3 regions of the Kocuria nitroreducens genome follow, and region 1 is predicted to be linked to each of the others. Evidence: riboswitches for the same ligand, from Rfam matches in the RefSeq annotation. Region 1 holds a riboswitch; each other region holds the start of a gene.
The links. Region 1 has a riboswitch for S-adenosylmethionine ahead of ACFYE1_RS03745 (bifunctional o-acetylhomoserine/o-acetylserine sulfhydrylase). Riboswitches for the same ligand answer to the same signal wherever they lie in the genome.
Positions count from the first base shown of each region.

Region 2: another riboswitch for S-adenosylmethionine. It lies ahead of ACFYE1_RS11260 (O-acetylhomoserine aminocarboxypropyltransferase/cysteine synthase family protein); the one in region 1 lies ahead of ACFYE1_RS03745 (bifunctional o-acetylhomoserine/o-acetylserine sulfhydrylase).
Region 3: another riboswitch for S-adenosylmethionine. It lies ahead of ACFYE1_RS07800 (methylenetetrahydrofolate reductase); the one in region 1 lies ahead of ACFYE1_RS03745 (bifunctional o-acetylhomoserine/o-acetylserine sulfhydrylase).

Region 1 covers NZ_JBHZTC010000004.1:92,390-99,824, forward strand. Annotated here, with positions in the region: gene ACFYE1_RS03735 (alpha/beta hydrolase) at 1-37, opposite strand, end outside; gene metX (homoserine O-acetyltransferase MetX) at 80-1,264, opposite strand; gene ACFYE1_RS03745 (bifunctional o-acetylhomoserine/o-acetylserine sulfhydrylase) at 1,261-2,673, opposite strand; SAM riboswitch class IV at 2,740-2,855, opposite strand; gene ACFYE1_RS03750 (VOC family protein) at 2,998-3,636, shown strand; gene ACFYE1_RS03755 (CPBP family intramembrane glutamic endopeptidase) at 3,708-4,487, opposite strand; gene ACFYE1_RS03760 (S9 family peptidase) at 4,627-6,798, shown strand; gene ACFYE1_RS03765 (NAD(P)/FAD-dependent oxidoreductase) at 6,809-7,435, opposite strand, start outside.
Region 2 covers NZ_JBHZTC010000014.1:84,047-91,481, forward strand. Annotated here, with positions in the region: gene ACFYE1_RS11245 (alpha-ketoacid dehydrogenase subunit beta) at 1-678, opposite strand, end outside; gene ACFYE1_RS11250 (thiamine pyrophosphate-dependent enzyme) at 675-1,850, opposite strand; gene ACFYE1_RS11255 (Lrp/AsnC family transcriptional regulator) at 2,093-2,545, shown strand; SAM riboswitch class IV at 2,655-2,776, shown strand; gene ACFYE1_RS11260 (O-acetylhomoserine aminocarboxypropyltransferase/cysteine synthase family protein) at 2,814-4,142, shown strand; gene ACFYE1_RS11265 (cystathionine gamma-synthase) at 4,151-5,344, shown strand; gene ACFYE1_RS11270 (sulfurtransferase) at 5,377-6,273, shown strand; gene ACFYE1_RS11275 (SDR family oxidoreductase) at 6,239-7,435, opposite strand, start outside.
Region 3 covers NZ_JBHZTC010000009.1:43,878-51,312, reverse strand. Annotated here, with positions in the region: gene ald (alanine dehydrogenase) at 1-71, shown strand, start outside; gene ACFYE1_RS07815 (MarR family winged helix-turn-helix transcriptional regulator) at 97-597, opposite strand; gene ACFYE1_RS07810 (ABC transporter ATP-binding protein) at 671-2,596, shown strand; gene metE (5-methyltetrahydropteroyltriglutamate--homocysteine S-methyltransferase) at 2,670-5,075, opposite strand; gene ACFYE1_RS07800 (methylenetetrahydrofolate reductase) at 5,131-6,057, opposite strand; SAM riboswitch class I at 6,130-6,236, opposite strand; gene ACFYE1_RS07795 (glycosyltransferase) at 6,440-7,432, shown strand; gene ACFYE1_RS07790 (hypothetical protein) at 7,429-7,435, shown strand, end outside.

The DNA of each region.
Region 1 (7,435 bases):
GGGTGGCGGTCCCGGTCGGGACGGAGGTGTCGGTCATGGCACCAGTGTGCCACCCGGGCCCCTGAGCCGCCGCGACGGCTCAGGGCTCGCGCAGCACGGTCTCCACGAGCAGCTTGCCGAGCTGGGGCGTCTCGATGAGGAAGCCGTCGTGGCCCGAGGGCGAGGTGAGCGTGTGCCGTCGGACGTCCCCGGGCAGCGCGGCGGCCAGGATGTCGGACTCGCGGGGCAGGTAGAGCCGGTCGGAGTCCACCGCCGCCACGAGCCACTCGCAGGAGGCCACGGACAGCGACTCCTCGAGCGTGCCGCGGCCCCGGGCGACGTCGTGGGACATGAGCGTCTCGTTGACGGCGAGATAGCTGTTGGCGTCGAAGCGGCCGGCCAGCTTGGACGCCTGGTGATCGAGGTAGCTCTCCACCTGGTAGCGCCCCCGCCCGTCCGCGTGGGTGTCGATGACCTGCTCGTCGGCCTGCGGTGAGCGCCCGAACCGGTGGTGCAGCTCGTCGGCCGAGCGGTAGGTGATGTGGGCGATCCGCCGTGCCAGGCCCAGACCCGTGACGGGCAGCGGGCCGTCGTAGTAGTCCCCGCCCCGGAAGTGGGGGTCCTGGCGGATCGCGAGCTTCTGCGCCTGGCCCCATGCGAGCTGCTCCGCGCTGGACTGGGCGCATGCGGCGACCACCGCGCACGCCCGGACCCGGTCCGGGTAGGTCACGGCCCACTCCAGGGCCCGGGCCCCGCCCATGGAGCCCCCGATGACCAGGCGCCAGGCGTCGATGCCGAGGGCGTCGGCCAGGGCCGCCTCGGCGTGCGCGCAGTCCCGGACGGTGACGAGCGGGAAGCGGGAGCCCCAGGGGCGGCTCTCGGGGTCCACGCTCGACGGCGCAGGGGTCGCCGGGCCCGTGGACCCGTAGCAGCCGCCCAGGATGTTGGTGCAGACCACGAACCAGCGGTCCGTGTCGATGGCGGCGCCGGGGCCGACCAGGCCCTCCCACCAGCCGCCGCTCTCCGCGGCGCGCCGCTCGGTCTCGGAGGCACCGGGACGGGCCCGGCCGGTCGCCACGTGGGTGTCGCCGGTGAGGGCGTGCTCGACGAGGACCGCGTTGGAGCCGTCCGGGGCGAGCGTCCCCCAGGTTTCGTAGGCGATCCGGACGTCGGGCAGCCGGTAGCCCGACTCGAGCTCCAGCTCGCCGATCCCGGCTACCCGCGGCACGCCGTCCTCGCGGACGGCGGTCCCGGCGTCGGTGCCCCCCACGACCGTCACGGTCACTCCTGCCCTCCGTGCGCGGCCGCGGCCGCGGCGAAGCCCTGCTCCAGGTCCGCCAGGATGTCGTCGATGTTCTCCAGGCCCACGGACAGGCGCACGAAGCCGGGCTCCACGCCGGAGGCCAGCTGCTCCTCGGGCAGGAGCTGGCTGTGCGTGGTGGACGCCGGGTGGATCACGAGCGAGCGGACGTCGCCGATGTTCGCGACGTTCGAGTGCAGGGTCAGGGCGTCCACGAAGGCGGCTCCGGCCTCCCGGCCGCCGTCGAGGACGAAGCCCAGGATCGACCCGGCGCCCCGGGGTGCGTACTTCTGCGCCCGCTCGTGCCACGGGGAGGACTCCAGCCCGGCCCAGGACACCGAGCGCACGTCCTGGCGCGCCTCGAGCCAGCGGGCCACCCTCTCGGCGTTGGCCACGTGCCGCTCCATCCGCAGCGACAGGGTCTCGATGCCCTGCTCGATGAGGAACGCGTTGAACGGGGAGATCGCGGAGCCGAGGTCGCGCAGCAGCTGCACCCGGGCCTTGAGGATGTAGGACAGGTTGACACCGAAGGGGCCCTCCGCGCCCAGGGCCTCGGCGTAGACGAGGCCGCCGTAGGACTCGTCCGGCTGGTTGAAGCCGGGGAAGCGCTCCGGGTAGCGGCCGAAGTCGAAGGCCCCGGAGTCCACGATCACGCCGCCGATGGCCGTGCCGTGCCCGCCCAGGAACTTGGTGGCCGAGTGCACCACGACGTCCGCGCCCCAGCGGAAGGGCTGGACCAGGTACGGGGTCGCCACGGTGTTGTCCACGATGAGCGGCACCTCGTGGTCGTGGGCGATCCCGGAGACCGTCTCGATGTCGAGCACGTCGTTGCGCGGGTTCGGGATCGTCTCCGCGAAGAAGGCCTTCGTGTTCGGCCGGACCGCCCGCCGCCAGGCCTCGGGGTCGTCCGGGTCCGCCACGAAGGTGGTCTCGATGCCGAGCTTGGGCAGCGTGAACTTGAAGAGGTTGTAGGTCCCGCCGTACAGGCTGGGGCTGGCCACGATGTGGTCGCCCGCTCCGGCGACGTTGAGCACGGCGAACGTCGTCGCCGACTGCCCCGCGCTGAGCATGAGGGCGCCCACGCCGCCCTCCAGGGCGGCGATCCGGTTCTCCACGACCTCCGTGGTCGGGTTGCCGATCCGCGTGTAGATCGGGCCGAGCTCGGCGAGCGCGAAGCGGTCGGCGGCGGCCTGGGCGTCGGGGAAGACGAAGGACGTGGTCTGGTGGATCGGCAGGGCGCGGGAGCCGGTGACCGGGTCGGGGCTCTGCCCCGCGTGGATCTGCCGGGTCTCGAAGGCCCAGCCCCCGGGGTTCTCCGGGGTGGGCCGTTCGGGCGCGGCCGCGTCGGTGCGGGCGGCGGGGACGTCGGTGCTGGTGGCGGGGAGATCGGACATGCCGTGGGACTCCTTGCGGAGATCAGGGGTCCCGTCCCGGCCGGGGCGGTGCGGCCGGACGCCGGGGACCCGCGCTTGCTCGCTCGCCGGTCGCGAGGAGCCTGGTCTTCACCCAGGGCACCCCACCGCGGTGGAGGGTTGCCGGCCAGCTAGCTGGGGCTTGGACGCTGGCGCTCATGACCTGGACAGCATTCTCCGGACACGGGCGACACGGCGTCAAGCCGGGCCCGGCCGTGACACCCGGAACCGGGCACCGCCCGCACCGTCCCCGGCGCGCCGCGGGCCGATTTGGAGACGAAACTCACAGGGTGCCACGATGAGCCCATGAGAGTCGACCACGTGTCCTACGCCTGCCGCCCGGAGGGCCTGGCGGCCACCACCGAGCGCATCGCGGACGAGCTCGGGATCGAGCCGGTCAAGGGCGGGGTGCACCCCCGGTTCGGCACCCGCAACATGATCCTGCCGCTCACGAACCACCAGTACGTGGAGGTCGTCGAGGTCCTCGAGCACCCGGCGGCGGAGAAGGCGCCCTTCGGCCAGGCGGTGCGCGCCCGCTCCGCGGCCGGCGGCGGCTGGCTGGGCTGGGTCGTGGAGGTCGACGACCTCGCCCCCTTCGAGCAGCGCCTCGGGCGCCGGTCCGTGCCCGGCCATCGGGTGTTCCCGGACGGCCGGTGCCTGGAGTGGCACCAGATCGGCGTCAAGGGCCTGATCGCCGACCCGCAGCTGCCGTTCATGATCCGCTTCGACTCCGCCCCGGAGATGCACCCGTCCCAGGCGCGGATCACGGACGTCGGGCTCGCGGGCATGGCCATCGCCGGGGCTCCGGAGCGGGTCGCCGAGTGGCTGGGCGCCCCCGTCGAGACCGCACTCGAGGGCCTCGAGGTCGACTGGCGCTACCCGGACGGCGCCCCGGGGGTGCTCTCCGTCTCCTTCAGCACCCCGGACGGCCCCGTCACCATCTGAGGCCGGGCGGGCCCTGGCCGCCGCCGGTCCGGGCGCTGGCCGGCTGCGGGCTCTGCCGGGCGGCTCCGGGCTCAGCCCAGGAGCCGGGCGGCGCCGAGGAAGCCCACGGCGTCGAGCAGGAAGTGCGCGACGACGAGCGGCATCACCCGGCCGGTGCGCCGGTAGAGCTCCGCGAAGACGAGGCCCATCACCACGTTGCCAAGGAAGGGCCCGATCCCCTGGTAGAGGTGGTAGCTGCCGCGGAACAGGGCCGTGACCACCAGCACCACGGGCCAGCTCCATCCGATGCGGGTCAGCCGGTCGGTCAGGAACGCGACCACGACGACCTCCTCGACCAGGGCGTGGCGCACGGCCGAGAGCAGCAGCACGGGCACCGTCCACCAGTGCGGGGCGAGCCCGGACGTGGTGACCTCCGCGGTGACGCCCAGCGCCCGGCCGGCGCCGTAGAGCGCCAGCGTCCCCAGGCCCATGACCAGGAAGAGCACGGTGCCGAGGCCGAGGTCCGGGACGGGCATGCGGGCGTCGAGACCGATCCGCCGGCGGACCGTGCCCAGGGCGCCGGCGGAGCCGGCGAGCAGGTAGAGCGCGAGCAGCACCGGCACCAGGTCCAGGGCGATGCCGGTGAGCTGGCGGAGCAGGTCGAAGAGGGGCTGCAGGCTCAGCGGCGGGTTCATGGTGGCCTGCGCCTCGGACAGCGGTCCGCGCGCGAGGTGCTCCGCGAGGGAGAGCACCGCGTAGAGGGCCGAGGCGCCCAGGGACACCCCGAGCACCAGGAGCACCTGCAGCCACAGGTCGGCGCGGGTGGATCCGAAGGCGGGCGGTCGCGGGGCGAGGTGGGCGGGGGTGCTCATGCGGCCATTCTGGCACCGGCGCACCGGACGGCCCGCGTACACGGCGGCGAGCGGTGCCCGGGCCCGTCCTGCCGGGACCGCCCTGCCCCTGCCCCGTCCGGACCGTGCTCCCCGGCACGTCTTCCCTAGGATGGAACCCATGACAGTCCTTCCCCCGCAGATCAGCCGGCAGCCCGTCGAGCGCGCCTTCCACGGCCACGTGTTCTCCGACCCGTACGAGTGGATGCGGGACAAGGACTCCCCCGAGGTGCTGGCCCACCTCGCCGCGGAGAACGAGTACGCGGAGTCCGCCACCGCCCACCTCGCGGGGTTGCGCGAGACGATCTTCGGGGAGATCAAGGACCGCACCCAGGAGACGGACCTGTCCGTGCCCAGTCGGCGCGGCGCCTGGTGGTACTTCGCCCGCACGGTGGAGGGCGGCGCGCACCAGGTGTTCTGCCGGGTCCCGGCGGTGACCACCGGCGACGTCCTCGCCGACTGGACCCCGCCCGTCGTCGAGCCCGGCACCCCCATGACCGGGGAGCAGGTGCTCCTCGACGCCAACGCGGAGGCCGCGAAGCACGAGTTCTACTCCCTCGGCAGCTTCGACGTCTCCGAGGACGGGGAGCTGCTGGCCTGGGCCGAGGACGTCACCGGCGACGAGCGCTTCACCCTGCGGGTCCGGGACCTCACCACGGGAGTGCTGCTCGCCGACGAGATCCCCGGGACCTTCTACGGATCGTTCCTCACCCCCGACGCCCGCGCCCTGTACTACACGGTGGTGGACGAGTCCTGGCGCCCCCATCAGCTGCGCCGGCACGAGCTGGGCACCGCGGTGGCCGAGGACGTCGTCGTCCACGAGGAGGCCGACCCCGGTCTCTGGCTCGGGGCCGGACTGTCCGCGGACCGCCGCTGGATCGTGGTGGAGGCCATGTGCTCCGAGTTCTCCGAGCAGCTCATCCAGCCGGTCGCGGACCCGGCGGCGCCGCTGCGGGTGGTGCTGCCCCGCACCGACCGGGTGCTCTACGAGGCGGAGCCCCTGCTGCTGGACGGGCGGGAGCAGATCCTGCTGACCCACGACCACGACGCCCCGAACTCGCGGATCTCCCTCATGGACCCGGCCGACCTCGGCCGCCCGGTCGCGGAGGTGGCCCTGCGCAACGTCGTGCCGGCCTCCGGCACCGTCCGCGTCAACGGCTGCGCCGTGACGGCCACCCACCTGGTGGTCTCCGTCCGGGCGGACACCACGCTGCGGGTCCGGCTGCTCCCGCTCGCCGGCCTGGGCACGGCCGCCCAGGCCGAGCCCGTGGAGCCGGCGTTCGCCGAGGAGCTCTACACCGCGAGCGTCTCCGCCGCGGAGCACGACGCGCCCGTGGTGCGGCTGTCCTACACGTCCTTCACGACGCCCCCGCGCGTCTACGACGTCTTCGTGGCGGGCGCCACCGGGGACGACGGCGCGCTGCCCGCCGAGCCCCTGCTGCGGCGCGAGGCCACGGTGCTCGGCGGCTACGACCCCGCCGACTACGCGGTCGAGCGGGACTGGGCCACCGCGGCGGACGGCACCCGCATCCCCGTCTCCCTGATCCGCCGGGCGGACCTCGACCCCTCCGTGCCGGCGCCGGTGCTGCAGTACGCCTACGGCTCCTACGAGCACAGCACCGACCCCGCGTTCTCGATCTCGCGGCTGTCCCTGCTGGACCGCGGCGTCGTCTGGGCCGTGGCGCACGTGCGCGGCGGCGGGGAGCTCGGCCGGACCTGGTACGAGCACGGCAAGAAGCTGCACAAGACGAACACGTTCACCGACTACGTGGCGGTCACCGAGCACCTCGCGGCCCGGCCGGACCTCGACGAGCGGCGGATCCTGGTCATGGGGGGCTCCGCCGGTGGCCTGCTGGTGGGCGCGGTGCTCAACCTCGCCCCGGAGCGGTACTGCGGCGCGCTCGCCGCGGTGCCGTTCGTGGACCCGCTGACGTCCATCCTCGACCCGACCCTGCCGCTCACGGCGCTCGAGTGGGAGGAGTGGGGCAATCCCATCGAGGACGCGCACGTCTACCGGTACATGCGCGACTACTCCCCCTACGAGAACGTCCGCGCCCTGCCCTATCCCCCGGTGCTGGCGGTGACGAGCCTCAACGACACCCGGGTGCTCTACGTGGAGCCCGCCAAGTGGGTCGCCGCGCTGCGGGACGCCTCGACCTCCGGCGAGCCGGTGCTGCTGCGCTGCGAGATGGCCGGCGGCCACGGGGGCGCCTCGGGGCGGTACTCGCAGTGGAAGGACACGGCCTGGGAGTACGCCTGGGTGCTGGACCGGCTGGGCCGCGGCGGCGCCTGACCCGGCGGGCTCAGCGCCGGAAGCGGACCGGGTCCAGGGCGGCGGCCGTCTCCGGGGAGCACCACGGGCCCACCGCCCCGTCCAGGAGTAGGTCCGTGGCCGCTCGGGCCATGGCGGTGCTGGTCTGGAACCCGTAGCCGCCCTGGCCCGCCAGCCACAGGAGCCCGGGCGCGGCGGCGTCGAATCCGCACACGGGCACGCCGTCCGGGGACTCGGTGCGCAGCCCGGTCCATGCCCGCTCGATCCCGGTGGCGCCGAGGGAGGTCACGGTGTTGAGCCGCGCCAGGAGGTCCTCGACCTCCTCGAGCACCGGCTGCGCGTCGCAGGGCTCGCTCGGCACGGCCTCGGAGGGGGAGACGAGCGCGCCGTCCCCGGCCCGCCGGTAGTACCAGCCGTGGTCCGCGGCGACGACCATGGGGTGGTCCGGGGCCAGGGGCTTGGCGAGCCGCACCAGGGCGGCGGTGCGCCGCAGCGGGCGCAGATCCAGCGGGGCCGCGCCGAACAGGGCCGCCGCCTCGTCCGCCCAGGCGCCCGCGGCGACGACCACCTGCCGGGGGCGCAGCCGGTGCGCGCCGGCCGTGACCTGCCAGCCGGCGCCGTCGGGCTCCGCCGCGGTCACCGGCGCGCCGGTGAGCAG
Region 2 (7,435 bases), on a different contig from region 1:
CTCACCGGCGCGGGCGACGACGGCGCGGCCCTCCCGGCGCTCGGGCGCCCGGTGCTCGTAGCGGTCCTTCAGCTCGGCCAGGTCCACGGGGGCCTTGGACCAGTAGAGCTTCTTGGGCTCGAAGAACACGACCGGGTCGTCGGAGTCGATCGCCTCGCGCAGCATGAGGTAGGCGTCCTCGACCGTGGCGGGGGTGAACACCTTCAGGCCCGGGGTGTGGGCGTAGTAGGCCTCGGAGGAGTCGCAGTGGTGCTCCACGCCGCCGATGCCGCCGGCGTACGGGATCCGGATGACGACCGGCAGGCGCACGGCGCCGCGGGTGCGGTTGTGCATCTTCGCGATGTGCGAGGCGACCTGCTCGAAGGCCGGATAGGCGAAGGCGTCGAACTGCATCTCGATGACGGGGCGCATCCGGTTCATCGCCATGCCCACGGCCATGCCGGCGATCCCGGACTCGGCCAGCGGGGTGTCGAAGCACCGGGTGCGGCCGAAGCGCTTCGTCAGCCCGTCGGTGATGCGGAAGACGCCGCCGAGGGTGCCGACGTCCTCGCCGAAGACGACGACGGCGTCGTCGGCGGCCAGCGCGTCGGCCAGGGCGGTGTTGAGCGCCTGGGCGAAGGTGGCCGGCTTGACCGCCGGAGCCTCGCCGGCCGGGGCGGGGGCGTGCAGGGTGCTCACTGTCCGGTCTCCTCTCGGGCGAGCTCGGCGGCGAGGAACTGCTCCTGCTCGGCGAGCTGCGGGGTCTGCTCGGTGTGGACGTGGCGGAACAGCTCGAGCGGGTCGATCTCCACGTCGGCGTTCATGCCGTCGCGCAGGGCCGTGGCGACGTCCTCGGCGGCGGCGGCGATGCGCTGCTCCGCCGCGTCGTCGAGCAGGCCCTCGGCGCCGAGGTAGGCGCGCATCCGGGTCACCGGGTCCTTGGCGATCCACTCCTGCACCTCGGCGTCGTCCCGGTAGCGCGTGGCGTCGTCGGCGTTGGTGTGCGCCTGCATGCGGTAGGTGTGCGCCTCGACGAGGAGGGGTTCGGACTCGGAGCGCGCGAGGTCCACGGCGCGGCGCAGGGTGGCGAGCAGCGCCACGAGGTCGTTGCCGTCCACGCGCTCGCCGGCCATGCCGTAGCCGACCGCCTTGTGGGCGAGGCTCGGGGCCGCGGACTGCTGGGACAGGGGCACGGAGATCGCGTAGCCGTTGTTCTGCACGAAGAACACGACCGGCAGCTTGAACACGGCCGCGAAGTTCAGGGCCTCGTGGAAGTCCCCCTCGCTGGTGGCGCCGTCCCCGCACATCGCCAGGACCACGGTGTCCTCGCCGCGCAGCTTGGCCGCGTGGGCCACGCCCACCGCGTGCAGCAGCTGGGTGGTGAGCGGGGTGGACTGGATGCCCACGCAGTGCTCGTACGGGTCGTAGCCGCCGTGCCACTCGCCGCGGAAGATCGCCATGACCTGCAGGGGGTCCACGCCCTTGGTCATGACCGCCACGGTGTCCCGGTAGGTGGGGAACAGCCAGTCGTCCTCCCGGAGGCACAGGGCGGCGGCCACCTGGCAGGCCTCCTGGCCGTGGCTGGACGGGTAGACGGCCATCCGCCCCTGGCGGACCAGCGCGGAGTTCTGGTCGTTGACCCGCCGCCCGACCACCAGCTTCTCGTAGGCCTCCAGCAGGACGTCCCTGGCCGGCAGCGGGTACTCGTGGCCGGGGCCGGTGCCCTGCTCCTCGGGGGCGAGCAGCTGCCCGCTCGGATCGACCATGCGGATCTCGCCGCGGGCCGGGAGCATGTACTGCTCCGGTGTGATGCCGAAGGTCTGGGAGGCCCGGAGGATGGGGTCCTCGGGGGTCTCGACGGTCTGGCTCATGATGTCCCCTCGGTCGGTCCCCGGTCCGATCGCGGACCCGGGGAGGCAGGAAGGCCGGTGCAACTCTGTCTTCCCAGTATGAGAACGGGGCATGGTTCGTATCCACAAGGCCGGGAAAGTGCAGAAGACTGAGACGAACAGTGCACGGCACGTGGACGAAATGTTCTAGTGTGGCGTGGAGCACACGCATTCGTCCGGCGCGTTCCGGAGGCTGCGACCGACCCGCCCCGAAGGAGCCCGCCGTGCCCTCGACCCCCGTGCCGCTGGACGAGACCGACCGGAAGATCCTCGCGGCGCTCTCCCGGGACGCGAGGCAGTCGGTGACCGCGATCGCCGCGGCCGTGCACGTCTCCCGCGCCCACGCCTACGCCCGGATCAACCGGCTCCGGGACGAGGGGGTGATCCTGCGCTTCAGCACCGTGATCGACCCGGTGCGGGCGGGCCTGCAGTCCTCCGCCTACGTGACGCTCAAGCTCCAGCAGAACACCTGGCGGGAGCTGTGCGCCCAGCTCCGGGCGATCCCCGCCGTGCACCACATCGCCCTGGTGGGGGGGAACTTCGACGTCATGCTCCTCGTGCGGGCCGTGGACACCGTGCACCTGCGGCAGGTGATCTTCGAGCACATCCAGCAGCTGCCCGGTGTGGTGGACACCCAGACGTTCCTGATCTTCGAGGACATCGACACCCGGGCCTGACGCGCGGCTCCGGCACGGGCCCGCGCACGGCCGGCGTCATGAACCGTCACGGTCGTCATCTTGCGTCGCGGAAGGACACCCACTACCTCTGCGCATAGTGTTGTTCCAGCTTCACGAGACGTGACCGCCAAGCTCCGACTGGGTCACGCACCAACCCCATGCTCATTGGGTGGTTCGGATGAGGAAGCGGCCTGCATCTTCCGCGGCGCGCCCACCGGGCCCGTGCGGATGACCGGTGCGGGTAAGAGCAAGGCACAGGAGCAGCGACATGTCCATCCCCGTGACCGACCACGACCTCGCAACCCGGCAGATCCACTCCGGCACCCACGACCAGGTCACCCAGCGCACCCTGACGGTGCCGATCTACCAGACCGCGGCGTTCGAGTTCCCGGACTACGAGGCGGCCCGGCAGATGTTCGCCCAGACCCGGGCGGGCTTCACCTACACGCGCACCGGCAATCCCACGGTGGCCGTGCTCGAGCAGCGGATCAGCGACCTCGAGGGCGGCGCGGGCGCCGTGGCGACCGGTTCCGGGCAGTCCGCCGTGGCCGTCGCGCTGCTGGCCCTGCTCGGCCAGGGCACCGGCAAGCACCTCGTGGCTTCCGAGAAGCTCTACGGCGGGACGGTGGACCTGCTCACCGACTCCCTCGCGGACTACGGCATCGAGGTCTCCTTCGTGGACCCGACCACCCCGGGGGCGTGGGCCGCGGCCGTGCGCCCCGACACCCGGGCGTTCCTGCTCGAGTCCATCGGCAACCCGCTGGCCACCCTGCCGGACCTGCCCGGGATCGCCGACGTCGCCCGGGCCTCCGGGGTGCCCGTCGTCGTCGACAACACCCTCGCGTCCCCGGCCCTGTACCGGCCGCTGGAGAAGGGCGCCGACATCGTGGTGCACTCGGCCACCAAGTTCCTGGGCGGGCACGGCAACGCGCTCGCCGGGGCGGTCGTGGACGGCGGGACCTTCGACTGGTCCGCGCGGCCCGGGAAGTGGCCGCAGTTCACGCAGGCGCGCGCCCGCTGGGGCGGGCTGAGCCTCGTCGAGAAGTGCGCCGGGACCAGCCCCTACCTGCACCTGGTCCGGGCGAAGTACGTGCACGACCTCGGCACCACGCTGTCCCCGTTCAACGCCAGCCAGATCCTGCAGGGCACCGAGACCCTCGACCTGCGCGTGGCCCGCCACACGGACTCGGCCCTCGAGGTGGCCGAGTTCCTGGCGGGGCACCCCGCCGTCGCCCGCGTCCACCACCCCGGCGTGCCCGGGGACCCGGGCGCCGGGATCGCGGCCCGGGACTTCCCGCGCGGGACCGGCTCCGTGTTCTCCTTCGACCTCGCCGCCCCAGACCACGCCGTGGGTCCGTTCATCGACGCGCTCCGGCTGTTCAAGCTGGTCGCCAACATCGGGGACACCCGCAGCCTCGTGGCCCACCCGGCGGCGATGACGCACTGCCGTCTCACCCCCGAGCAGCGCCGCGCCGGCGGGATCGCCGAGACCACGATCCGGCTGTCGGTCGGCCTCGAGTCCCCCCAGGACCTCGTGGCCGATCTCGGCCAGGCCCTCGACACCGTCGTCGGCACCGTCCAGACCTTCCGGAAGTGAGCCCCACCATGACGTCCTCCACCGAGATCCGCACCCGCCACGGGGGCTTCACCACCACCGCCGTCCACGCCGGTCAGGAGCCCGACCCGCTGACCGGGGCGGTCATCCCGCCGATCTACCAGACCTCCACCTTCGCCCAGGACGGGATCAACGTGCTGCGCGCCGGGCACGAGTACAGCCGCGGCTCCAACCCCACCCGCAGCGGCTTCGAGGAGCAGCTCGCGGCCCTGGAGCGCGGCGTGCGCGGGTTCGCGTTCGCCTCGGGGATCGCCGCCGAGGACGCCCTGCTGCGCGCGGTGCTCCGCCCGGGCGACCACATCGTGCTCGGGGCCGACGGCTACGGCGGCACCAACCGGCTGATCACCAGGGTCCTCGCCCCGTGGGACATCGGCCACACGCCCGTGGAGATCACGGATCTCGACGCCGTCCGTGCGGCCGTGCGGCCCGGTGCCACGAAGGTGCTGTGGCTCGAGACGCCGTCCAACCCGCTGCTCGGCATCGCCGACGTCGCGGCCTGGGCCCAGCTGGCCCGGGACGCCGAGGCGCTGCTCGTCGTCGACAACACGTTCGCGTCCCCGTACCTGCAGAACCCCCTGGAGCTCGGCGCGCACGCCGTGGTGCACTCCACCACCAAGTACATCGGCGGGCACTCCGACGTGCTCGGCGGCGCCGTGGTCGTCGGGATGGCCGCGTGGCGCGGGGCCCCGCTCGCCGAGACGGTCGGCTTCCAGCAGTTCGCCGCCGGCGCCGTGGCCGGCCCCCAGGACAGCTACCTGGCCGCCCGCGGGCTCAAGACCCTGAGCCTGCGGATGGAGCGTCACCAGGACAACGCGCAGCGGATCGCCGAGTGGCTGCTGGAGCGCCCGGAGATCTCCCAGGTGCTCTACCCCGGGCTGCCCGGGCATCCCGGCCACGCGCTCGCCGCCGCGCAGATGCGCGGGTTCGGCGGCATGGTCTCCTTCCGCCTCGCCGGCGGGGAGGCCGCGGCCCGGTCGGTGGCGGAGGGCACCCGGCTGTACTCGCTGTCGGTGAGCCTGGGCGGGGTGGAGTCCCTGATCTGCTACCCCTCGGAGATGACGCACGCCTCCGTCCGGGGCACCGCGCTGGCCGTGCCCGTGGACCTGGTGCGGCTCTCGGTGGGCATCGAGGACGTCGAGGACCAGCTGGAGGACCTCGAGCGCGCCCTTGCCGGCGCCTCCTGACCCCGGCTGCCGGGGGCACTAGCCTGGGGTGCATGAGCACCGGCACCCCGTACGACGACGACGCCCCGCTCGAGCTCCCCGGATCCGTGGTGAGCACGGAGTGGCTGGCCGAGCACCTCGGCGAGCCCCGGCTCGTGCTCGTGGACGCGAGCTCCACGCTCAACCGGGCCGAGGAGGCCCTGCCCGGCGCCCTGCGCCTGGACCTGGACGGGAGCTTCTCGGACCCGTCCTCGGCCCTGCCGCACACGGCGCCCCCGGCGGAGCAGCTGACCGCGGCGGCCCGCGCGCTCGGCGTCTCGCGCACGAGCACGGTCGTGGCCTACGACGGCAAGGGGATCTTCGCGTCCGCCCGGGTCTGGTGGATGCTCCGGACCGCGGGCTTCGACCGGGTCGCGGTCCTCGACGGCGGCCTCCCGGCATGGGTCGCCGAGGGCCGGCCCACCGGGGCGCACGCCGCGCCGCCGGCCGCGCCCGGCGACGTCGAGCTCGTGCCCGGTGAGGACGGCTTCGTCGGGGCGGAGGACGTCGCGCGCGCCCTGGCCGACCCGGGCGCCACCGTCCTGGACGCCCGCTCCGCCGGCCGGTTCGCGGGCACCGAGCCCGAGCCGCGGCCGGGTCTGCGCCCCGGGCACATGCCGGGGGCGGTCAACCTGCCGTACACCGACCTGCAGGACGCGCACGGGCGGCTGCTGCCCTTGCCGCAGCTGCGGGAGCGGATCGCGGCGGCCGCGCCCGAGGGACGACGGATCGTCACCAGCTGCGGGTCGGGCCTCACGGCGTGCGTCCTGGCGCTGGGCGCCCACCTCGTCGGCCGCGAGGACGTCGCGGTCTACGACGGCTCCTGGAGCGAGTGGGGCCGTCCCGGTCCCCGGCCCGTGGCGGGCCCGGAGGAGGTCAGCCGCGGACCGGGTCCTGCCCGGCAGGAGTGAGCCGCCCGGCGGCCTGGTCCGCCTGCCGGTCCCGGGTCCCGGGCCCGGGGTCGTCCAGCGCGGCGGCAGCGGCGAGGATGTTGCGGGCCATCGACGGGAAGATGAACCCGTGGAAGGGCCACACACCCCACCAGTAGAGCCGGCCCGGCAGGCCCCGGGGGAAGAAGATGGCCCGCTGCCTGTACCGGCTGCCGTCGCCCTCGGGCTCCACGGACAGCTCAAGCCACGCCCGGCCGGGGGCGCGCATCTCGGCGTGCAGGAGCAGCTTGTGCCCCTCCTCCATGGCCTCGACCCGCCACCAGTCCACGTACTCGCCCACCTGCAGGTCCGTGGCGTCGCGGCGGCCGCGGTTCAGGCCGGCCCCGCCCACGAGCTTGTCCATGACGCCGCGGACCTGCCACGCCAGGGGCAGCGAGTACCACCCGTTGCGCCCGCCGATGGACTCGATGACCCGCCACACCTGCCCGGGCCGCGCCGGGCCCGTGCGGCTGCGCTCGTCCACGAACACCGTGCGCCCCGCCCAGTCCGGGTCCGAGGGCAGCGGGTCCGCGGCGGCCTCGGAGGAGCTGTAGTGGACGTCCCACGTGGTCTCCACGGAGTTGTCCTCGATCTTCTTCAGCGCGAGGGCCACCGCGCGGCGGTAGCCGGCCAGCCCCTCGGGGGGCTGCGGGATGTGGTCGTCGATGTCGTGCTCGCCCGCCACGGCGTCGTGCTGGAGCGACTGCACGAGCGGCAGGGCCAGGCCCAGGGGGATCGGGGTGACCATGCCCACCCAGAACCCGGACAGCCGGGGTGCGGGGAGGGGGAGGTGGAAGACCACCCGCCGGCGCAGCCCGGCGACCCGGGCGTAGCGGCGCATGGCATCCGCGTAGGTCATGACGTCGCGGGAGCCGATGTCGAAGGCGCGGTTGAGGTCCTCCGGCAGGTCCATCGCACGGACCAGGTAGTACAGCACGTCACGGACGGCGATGGGTTCGATGCTGTTGGTCACCCAGGACGGCGCCGGCATGATCGGGAGGGTGTCGCCGAGGTGGCGGATCATCTCGAAGGACGCCGAGCCGGAGCCGATGACCACACCGGCCTGGAAGACCACCGCCGGGACGGAGCTCTCGAGCATGATCTCGCCCACGCGGACCCGGGATCGCATGTGCTGGGACAGCTC
Region 3 (7,435 bases), on a different contig from region 1:
CGGCCGCCGGCAGCATCCGGCACGCCGGGGTGGCGGAGGCCTTCGCGGACCTGCCGGCGCTGCTGGACTGAGTCCCGGCGGGCCCGCCGCCGGACGTCAGTCCGGCGCGGGGCCGTCCGCCGTGAGCAGGCGGAGCAGCCGCTCCAGCTCCACCCGGTCCGCCGGGTCCAGCCGTGAGAAGTACTCGTCGGACTCCCGGCGCCGGTCCTCCCGGACCTGCTCGCGCAGGGCGGTGCCCCGGGGGGTCAGCGCCACCAGCGTGGCGCGCCGGTCGGAGGGGTCCGGCACCCGTGCCACGAGCCCCTTCTGCTCGAGCAGGTCCACGACCTCCGTGGCGGACCGGGGGGCGATCCGCAGGACGTCGGCGAGGTCCTTCACGCGCAGGCTGCCGGGCCCGCCGCCGCGCCGGCAGCTCTCGGCCGGGCCGTGCCGGTGCCCCCGCCCACCGGTGCGCCCGGCGAGGGCGTCGAGCGCCCGGAACTGGTGCGGGGTCAGCCCGAAGGGGGCCAGCTGCTCGGCCCAGCGGCGGCGCAGCCGGCGGAAGACGGCGTGCAGCAGGTCCCCCAGGCGGGCCGGATCGGGGTCGTGGTAGGGCATGGCGTCATCCTATCCGCATTGCGGGCTACCTCATAGAGAGGTAACCTCCTTGATAGTTCCCGAGGAGGATCCCATGGCGACGACCCACCACACCAGCCGCGTCCGCACCCCGGCGCACGACGGCGGAGGCGCCCCGGCCGACGGACCGGCCGGCCTGCCCGGGGCCGGCCCCGGTGCTGGAGGCAGTGGCGGCGGCCGTCCTGCCCGCCCGGACCCCGCGGACCGGAAGCAGCTCGCCCGCCACCCCGTCAGCCCGCGCCGGATCGCGGCGCTGTTCGCCCCGCACCGGAGCACGATCGCGCTCGTCGTCGTGCTCATCACCGCGTCCTCGGTCGTCAACCTCGCCCAGCCCTTCCTGGTCCGCGGCGTCATCGACGACGCCCTGCCGAGCGGCGACACCCGTCTGCTGCTGGTGCTCTCCGCCTCGATGGTCGGGGTCGCGGCGCTGACCTCCGTGATCGGCGTGGTCCAGACCTGGATGGCCACCGCCATGGGCCAGCAGGTCATGCACGCGCTGCGCGTGCAGCTGTTCACCCACCTGCAGGCCCAGTCGCTGGGCTTCTTCACCCGGACCCGGGGCGGGGAGGTGCAGTCGCGGCTCACGCACGACATCGCCGGGATGCAGTCCGTGGTCACCAGCTCCGCCACGGGCGTGGCGTCCAACCTCACCACCGCCGTGGCCACGGCCGTGGCCATGGTGGCGCTGTCCCCGGCGATGAGCCTCGTCTCCCTGCTGGTGCTGCCGCCGGCCGTCTGGATCTCCCGCCGCGTGGCGCTGATCCGCCGGGACGTCACCGACGAGCGCCAGCGGGAGCTCGCCGCCCTCCACACCCACGTCGAGGAGGGCCTGTCCGTGTCGGGGGTCCGGCTCGCCAAGACCCTGGGCACCACCGCGCGGGACGCGGCCCGCTTCACCGAGCGCTCCGACCGGCTCGTGGGCCTGGAGCTGCGCAGCCAGCTGGCCGGGCGCTGGCGGATGGCCACCATGCAGATCGTCTTCGCCGCGATCCCCGCCGTGATCTACCTGGCCGCCGGCTTCCCGGCCACGAGCGGCGGGATGACGATCGGCACCCTGGTGGCGTTCACGGCCCTGCAGGGGGCCATCTTCCGGCCCGTGATGGGTCTGCTGAACATCGGCGTCCAGTGGGTGTCCGCGCTCGCCTTCTTCAGCAGGATCTTCGAGTACCTCGACCTCGAGCCGCAGATCGTCCCGCCCGCCGCTCCCGTCCGGCTGGACCCGGCCGGCGTGCGCGGCGAGGTCCGGTTCGAGGGCGTGCGCTACGCCTACGACGACGGGGCCGACGTCCTGCGCGACCTCGACCTGGTACTGCCGGCGGGCACCACCACGGCGGTGGTCGGGCCCACCGGCTCGGGGAAGAGCACCCTCGGCTCCCTGCTGCCACGGCTCAACGACGTCACGCACGGCCGCGTGACCGTCGACGGCGTCGACGTGCGGGACATCGATCCGGCCGACCTCGCCCGGATCGTGGGCGTCGTCTCCCAGGAGACCTACCTGGTGCACGCCACGGTGCGCGCGAACCTCCTGCTCGCCGATCCGGACGCCTCGGACGCCGAGCTGTGGCGCGCCCTGGGCGCCGCGCGCATCGCCGACACCGTCGCCGGGCTGCCGGACGGGCTGGACACCGTGGTCGGCGCCCGCGGCCACCGCTTCTCCGGCGGCGAGCAGCAGCGCCTGGCCATCGCCCGGACCGTGCTGCGCAATCCGCCCGTGCTGGTCCTCGACGAGGCCACCAGCGCACTGGACAACACCACCGAGGCACAGGTCCAGGAGGCCCTCGACCGGCTGGCCGCCGACCGCACCACCCTGACCATCGCCCACCGGCTCTCCACGGTCGAGAACGCCGACCAGGTGGTGGTGCTCGAGGCCGGCCGCATCGTCGAACGGGGCGCGCCGCGGGAGCTGCGCGAGGCCGGCGGTCCGTTCACCCTGCTGGCCGCGCGGCCCGCCCCGGTCGGCGACCACGCCGCGGCCCTCTGACCCGCGGGAGCCCGCACGACCACGGATCCTCGTGGTCGTGCGGGCTCCCGCGGGCCAGCCGGTGCGCCCGGGGTCAGCCGCGCGTGCCGTGCTGGACGATCAGCGGCCGGCCGGCGGGCTGCGCCACCCGCTCGCGCGCGGTCCGGGCCGCCGCCACGAGGTGCTCCAGCGACGCCGTCGTCTCCTCGTAGCCGCGGGTCTTCAGACCGCAGTCCGGGTTGACCCACAGGGTCCGCGCCGGGACGTGCTCGAGGGCCCGCTCGAGCAGCTGCTCGATCTCCTCCTGGGAGGGCACGCGCGGGGAGTGGATGTCCCACACGCCGGGCCCGATGCCGCGGGAGAATCCGGCGGCCTCGAGGTCCGTCAGCACCTCCATCCGGGACCGGGCCGCCTCGATGCTCGTGACGTCGGCGTCCAGGCCGTCGATCGCCCCGACCACCTCGCCGAACTCCGAGTAGCACAGGTGGGTGTGGATCTGGGTCTCGTCCCGCACGCCCGAGGTGGCCAGGCGGAACGCGTCCACCGACCAGGCGAGGTAGGCGGGCTGGTCCGCGCGGCGCAGCGGCAGGAGCTCCCGCAGCGCCGGCTCGTCCACCTGGATGATCCCGATCCCGGCGGCCTCGAGGTCCGCGACCTCGTCCCGCAGCGCGAGCGCCACCTGGTTCGCCGTCTCGCCGAGCGGCTGGTCGTCCCGCACGAAGGACCACGCGAGGATCGTCACCGGGCCCGTCAGCATGCCCTTGACCGGCCGGTCGGTGAGGGACTGGGCGTGGCCGATCCACGGCACCGTGAACGCCTCGCCGCGCAGGCCCTCGCCCTCCCGGCTGACGTCGCCCCACAGGATCGAGGGGCGGGTGCAGCGGGAGCCGTAGGACTGCACCCAGCCGTGGACGGTGGTCGCGAAGCCGTCGAGGTGCTCCGCGAAGTACTGGACCATGTCGTTGCGCTCCGCCTCGCCGTGCACCAGCACGTCCAGGCCCAGCTCCTCCTGCAGCCGCACCACCCGCTCGATCTCCTCCCGCAGGAAGGCGTCGTACTGGGCGTCGGTGAGGGCGCCGGCGCGGTGCCGGGCGCGGGCGGCACGGACCTCGCCGGTCTGCGGGAACGAGCCGATCGTGGTGGTGGGCAGTGGGGGCAGGGGCCCGGACGCCGTGAAGGACCGGCCCTCCTGCGCGGCCCGGCGGACCGCCGCGGCCGTCCGCCCGATGTCCGCGGCGGTCAGCGACCCGGCGCGCTCGCGGACGGCCGCGTCGTGGACCCCCGCCGCGTCCTGCCGGGTGCGGCGGGCCTCGGCCGCCTCGGCCAGCTGCTCCGCGACCGCCTCCGGCCCGGCGGCGAGACCGCGGGCCAGGGTGACGATCTCGCCGACCTTCTGATCGGCGAAGGCGAGCCAGCTCCGCAGCTGCGGGTCCAGCCGGGTCTCCTCGGCCACGTCGTGCGGGACGTGGAACAGGGACGTGGAGGAGGCCACGGACACCTGGGCACCCCCGCGGGCCAGCTCCGCGAGCTGGTCGAGCCGGCCGGCCAGGTCGGCCCGCCACACGTTGTGCCCGTCCACGGCGCCGGCCACGAGCACGGCGGAGTCCTCGCCCTGGAAGAACTCCAGCTCCTCGGGCGTGGGGACCCCGCCCTTGACGAGGTCGAGGTGCAGGGCCTCCACCCCGGAGCAGGCCAGCGGGTGCAGCAGCGGCCCGGGGGAGCCGTAGGAGGTGGTGACGAACAGCTGCGGGCGCCCGGCCACGGCCGTCAGGGTCGTGTAGGCGTCCCACACGGACGCGGCGAGCTGCTCGGCGGGGACGTCCTGGTCCGCCACGAGGGCCGGCTCCTCCAGCTGCACCCAGTCCGCGCCGGCCGCGCGCAGCTCCTGCAGCAGCTGCGCGTACACGGGCAGCAGCTCGGGGAGCCGCTGCAGCGGGTCAAAGCCCGCAGGGGCGTCGTCGTCGGCCTTGGCGAGGAGGAGGAAGGACACGGGGCCCACGAGGACCGGCCGGACGCTGAATCCGTGCGCGGCTGCGCGGCGGACGTCGGCCACCAGCCGGTCGGCGGTGGCGCGGAACGGGGTTCCCGGGCCGATCTCGGGCACGAGGTAGTGGTAGTTGGTGTCGAACCACTTGGTCAGCTCGAGCGGGGCGCGCCCGGCGTCGCCGCGGGCGAGCACGAAGCCCGCGTCGAGGTCGAGCCGGCCCTGGGCGTCGGCGAGGTCGGCGAAGCGGGACGGGACCGCGCCGAGGGCCACGGTGGTGTCCAGCACCTGGTCGTAGAGGGGGAACGCCGCGGGCAGGGACGAGTCCTGGGCGCCGAGGCCCAGCTCCACGAGCCGGCGGTGGGTCGCCAGCTGCAGGTCGGCGGCCGCCGACTCGAGCTCCTCGCGGGTCGAGCGCCCGGCCCAGTAGGCCTCGAGGGCCTTCTTCAGCTCGCGGCGGCGGCCGATCCGGGGGTAACCGGTGATGGTGGCGGCGGGGAACGGGACAGTGGTCATGCGGATCTCCTGAAGAAGTGTCGGTGGTCGTGCGGAACGGTGGTGCGGTGCGTGCTCAGGCGGGGAGCAGCAGGTCGTCGAGCGGGACGGGCACGTGCGGCACGCGCGGGAGGTCCACGTGCTCCAGCAGGTCGAGCACGGCCGGGTGCTCGTTGAAGGTGTAGAGGTGCAGGCCGGGGGCACCGGCGTCCAGGGCGGCCCGGGCCAGCCGTGCTGCGAAGGCCACGCCGGCGCGGTGCCGCTCGGCAGGACCGGGCGCGTCCTCCAGCGCGGCGGCCAGACCGGGGTGGGGTGCCAGACCGGCCAGCCGGCACAGCGTCCGCAGCCGCCGCGGGTCGGTGACCGGCATGATCCCCGGGACGATCGGGATGGTCACCCCCGCCGCACGCGCCGCCGCGACCAGGCGCTCGTAGCGCTGCGGGCGGAAGTAGACCTGCGTGATGGCGAAGTCCGCCCCGGAGCGCTGCTTGGCCAGCAGCACCTCGACGTCGTGCCGGAACGAGGGCGACTCCGCGTGCCGGGTCGGATAGGCTGCCACGCCCACAGCGAGCCGGCCGGCCGCCAGAGCCGCGGTGTGGCGCTGCTCGACCTCGCGCACCAGCTCCACGAGCTCGCCGGCGTGCCGGAGCTCGCCCGGCTCCGCCCCCGGGTCCAGGTCCCCGCGCAGGGCCAGGACGCCCCGGACCCCGCGGCGGACCAGCGCGGCCACGGTCTGCTCCAGCTCGGCCCGGGTGCTGCCGACGCACGTCAGGTGCGCCAGGGGCCGCAGGCTCGTGCGGGCCAGGAGGTGGTCGAGCAGGGCGAGCGAGCCGTCCCGGCGCCGCTCGTCACCGTTGTACGTCACCGAGACGTGGTCGGGACAGGTCGGCTCGAGCGCCTCGATGGTCTGCAGCAGCGTGTCGGCGCTCGCCGCGCTGCGCGGTGGATAGAGCTCGTAGGACAGGGACGGCGGCGCCGGCCGGGCGGTCGGGCGTGGGGTCACGTTCTTCCTCCAAGGGTCACCCCGAGGGAGGGCAGCAGCCGTTCCTCGGGGTGGACCCGGGAGGCTGCGACAGCTCCATCGGTCCTGGCGGGAGCACCGTTCCGCGGACCCCGTGGCGGGGGCGCGGATGGTTGCTGCGGCGTCGACGAGCCAGGTCTCTCGGCCGCTCTGGATAGATGCAGGACCCATTCCAGCGGCTGTCCCGCCGTGCTGCCAAGTGCGGGCGCCCAGAAGACGCCGGTGCGCCGACTGTGACGACCGCGGCGTCACAGGACGCAACACGGACGCACGGTGACGCACGGGCGGCGGCCCGCGGTCCCGCGCCCCGCGCCCGCTCGTCATAATGGACGAGCCCGCCCCCCGACCGCAGGAACGAGTGCCCATGCTCTCCACCCCCCGCATCGTCGCCGTCGTGCCCTGCCACAACGAGGAGACGGCGGTCGCCCGGGTCGTGACCGACCTGCTCGCCGCGGTGCCCGGCATCGAGGTGCACGTCTACGACAACTGCTCGACCGACGGCACCGCCGAGGCCGCACGGCGTGCGGGGGCGCACGTGCGGCGCGAGGAGGAGAAGGGCAAGGGCAATGTGGTCCGGCGCGCATTCGCGGACCTCGACGCCGACGTCTACGTGCTCATCGACGGCGACGACACCTACGACGTGGCCGACGTCCCCGCCCTCATCGAGACGCTGCTGGCCGGGCCCTACGACCACGTGGTGGGCGTGCGCCGACAGGTCACCGGCACCGCCTACCGGTCGGGGCACGAGTCCGGCAACAGGTTCTTCAACGCGCTCGTCACCTTCGCCTTCCGCCGGAAGGTCTCCGACATGTTCAGCGGCTACCGGGTCTTCTCGCGCCGCTTCGTCAAGTCCTTCCCCGGCCTCTCCCGGGGCTTCGAGATCGAGACGGAGCTGACCGTGCACGCCGTCAACGCGCGGATGCCGCAGACCGAGGTCGCCGTCGGCTTCCGCGACCGGGCGGAGGGGAGCGAGAGCAAGCTGCGGACCTACCACGACGGCTTCCGCATCCTGGGCGTCTTCGGGCAGCTGCTCTTCCACGAGCGCCCGTTCCTCGTCACCGGCGCCGTCTCGCTGACGCTGTTCCTGCTGAGTCTGGTCCTCGGCCTCCCCGTGGTCGCGGAGTTCGCGAGCACCGGCCTCGTCCCCCGCTTCCCGACGGCCTTCCTGGCCGCCTCCCTGGTGATCCTGGCCGGGGTGTTCCTGCTCATGGGCGTGCTGCTGAGCGGCCAGGCCAAGATCCGCCGGGAGACCTCCCGGCTGTTCTACCTGCGGCAGCCGGCTCCGCCGTGGAGCGGTGGGGACGGACCGGACGGGGCCGGACCCCGCGACGCGGAGCACCGGCGGCAGCTCCCGTGAGCG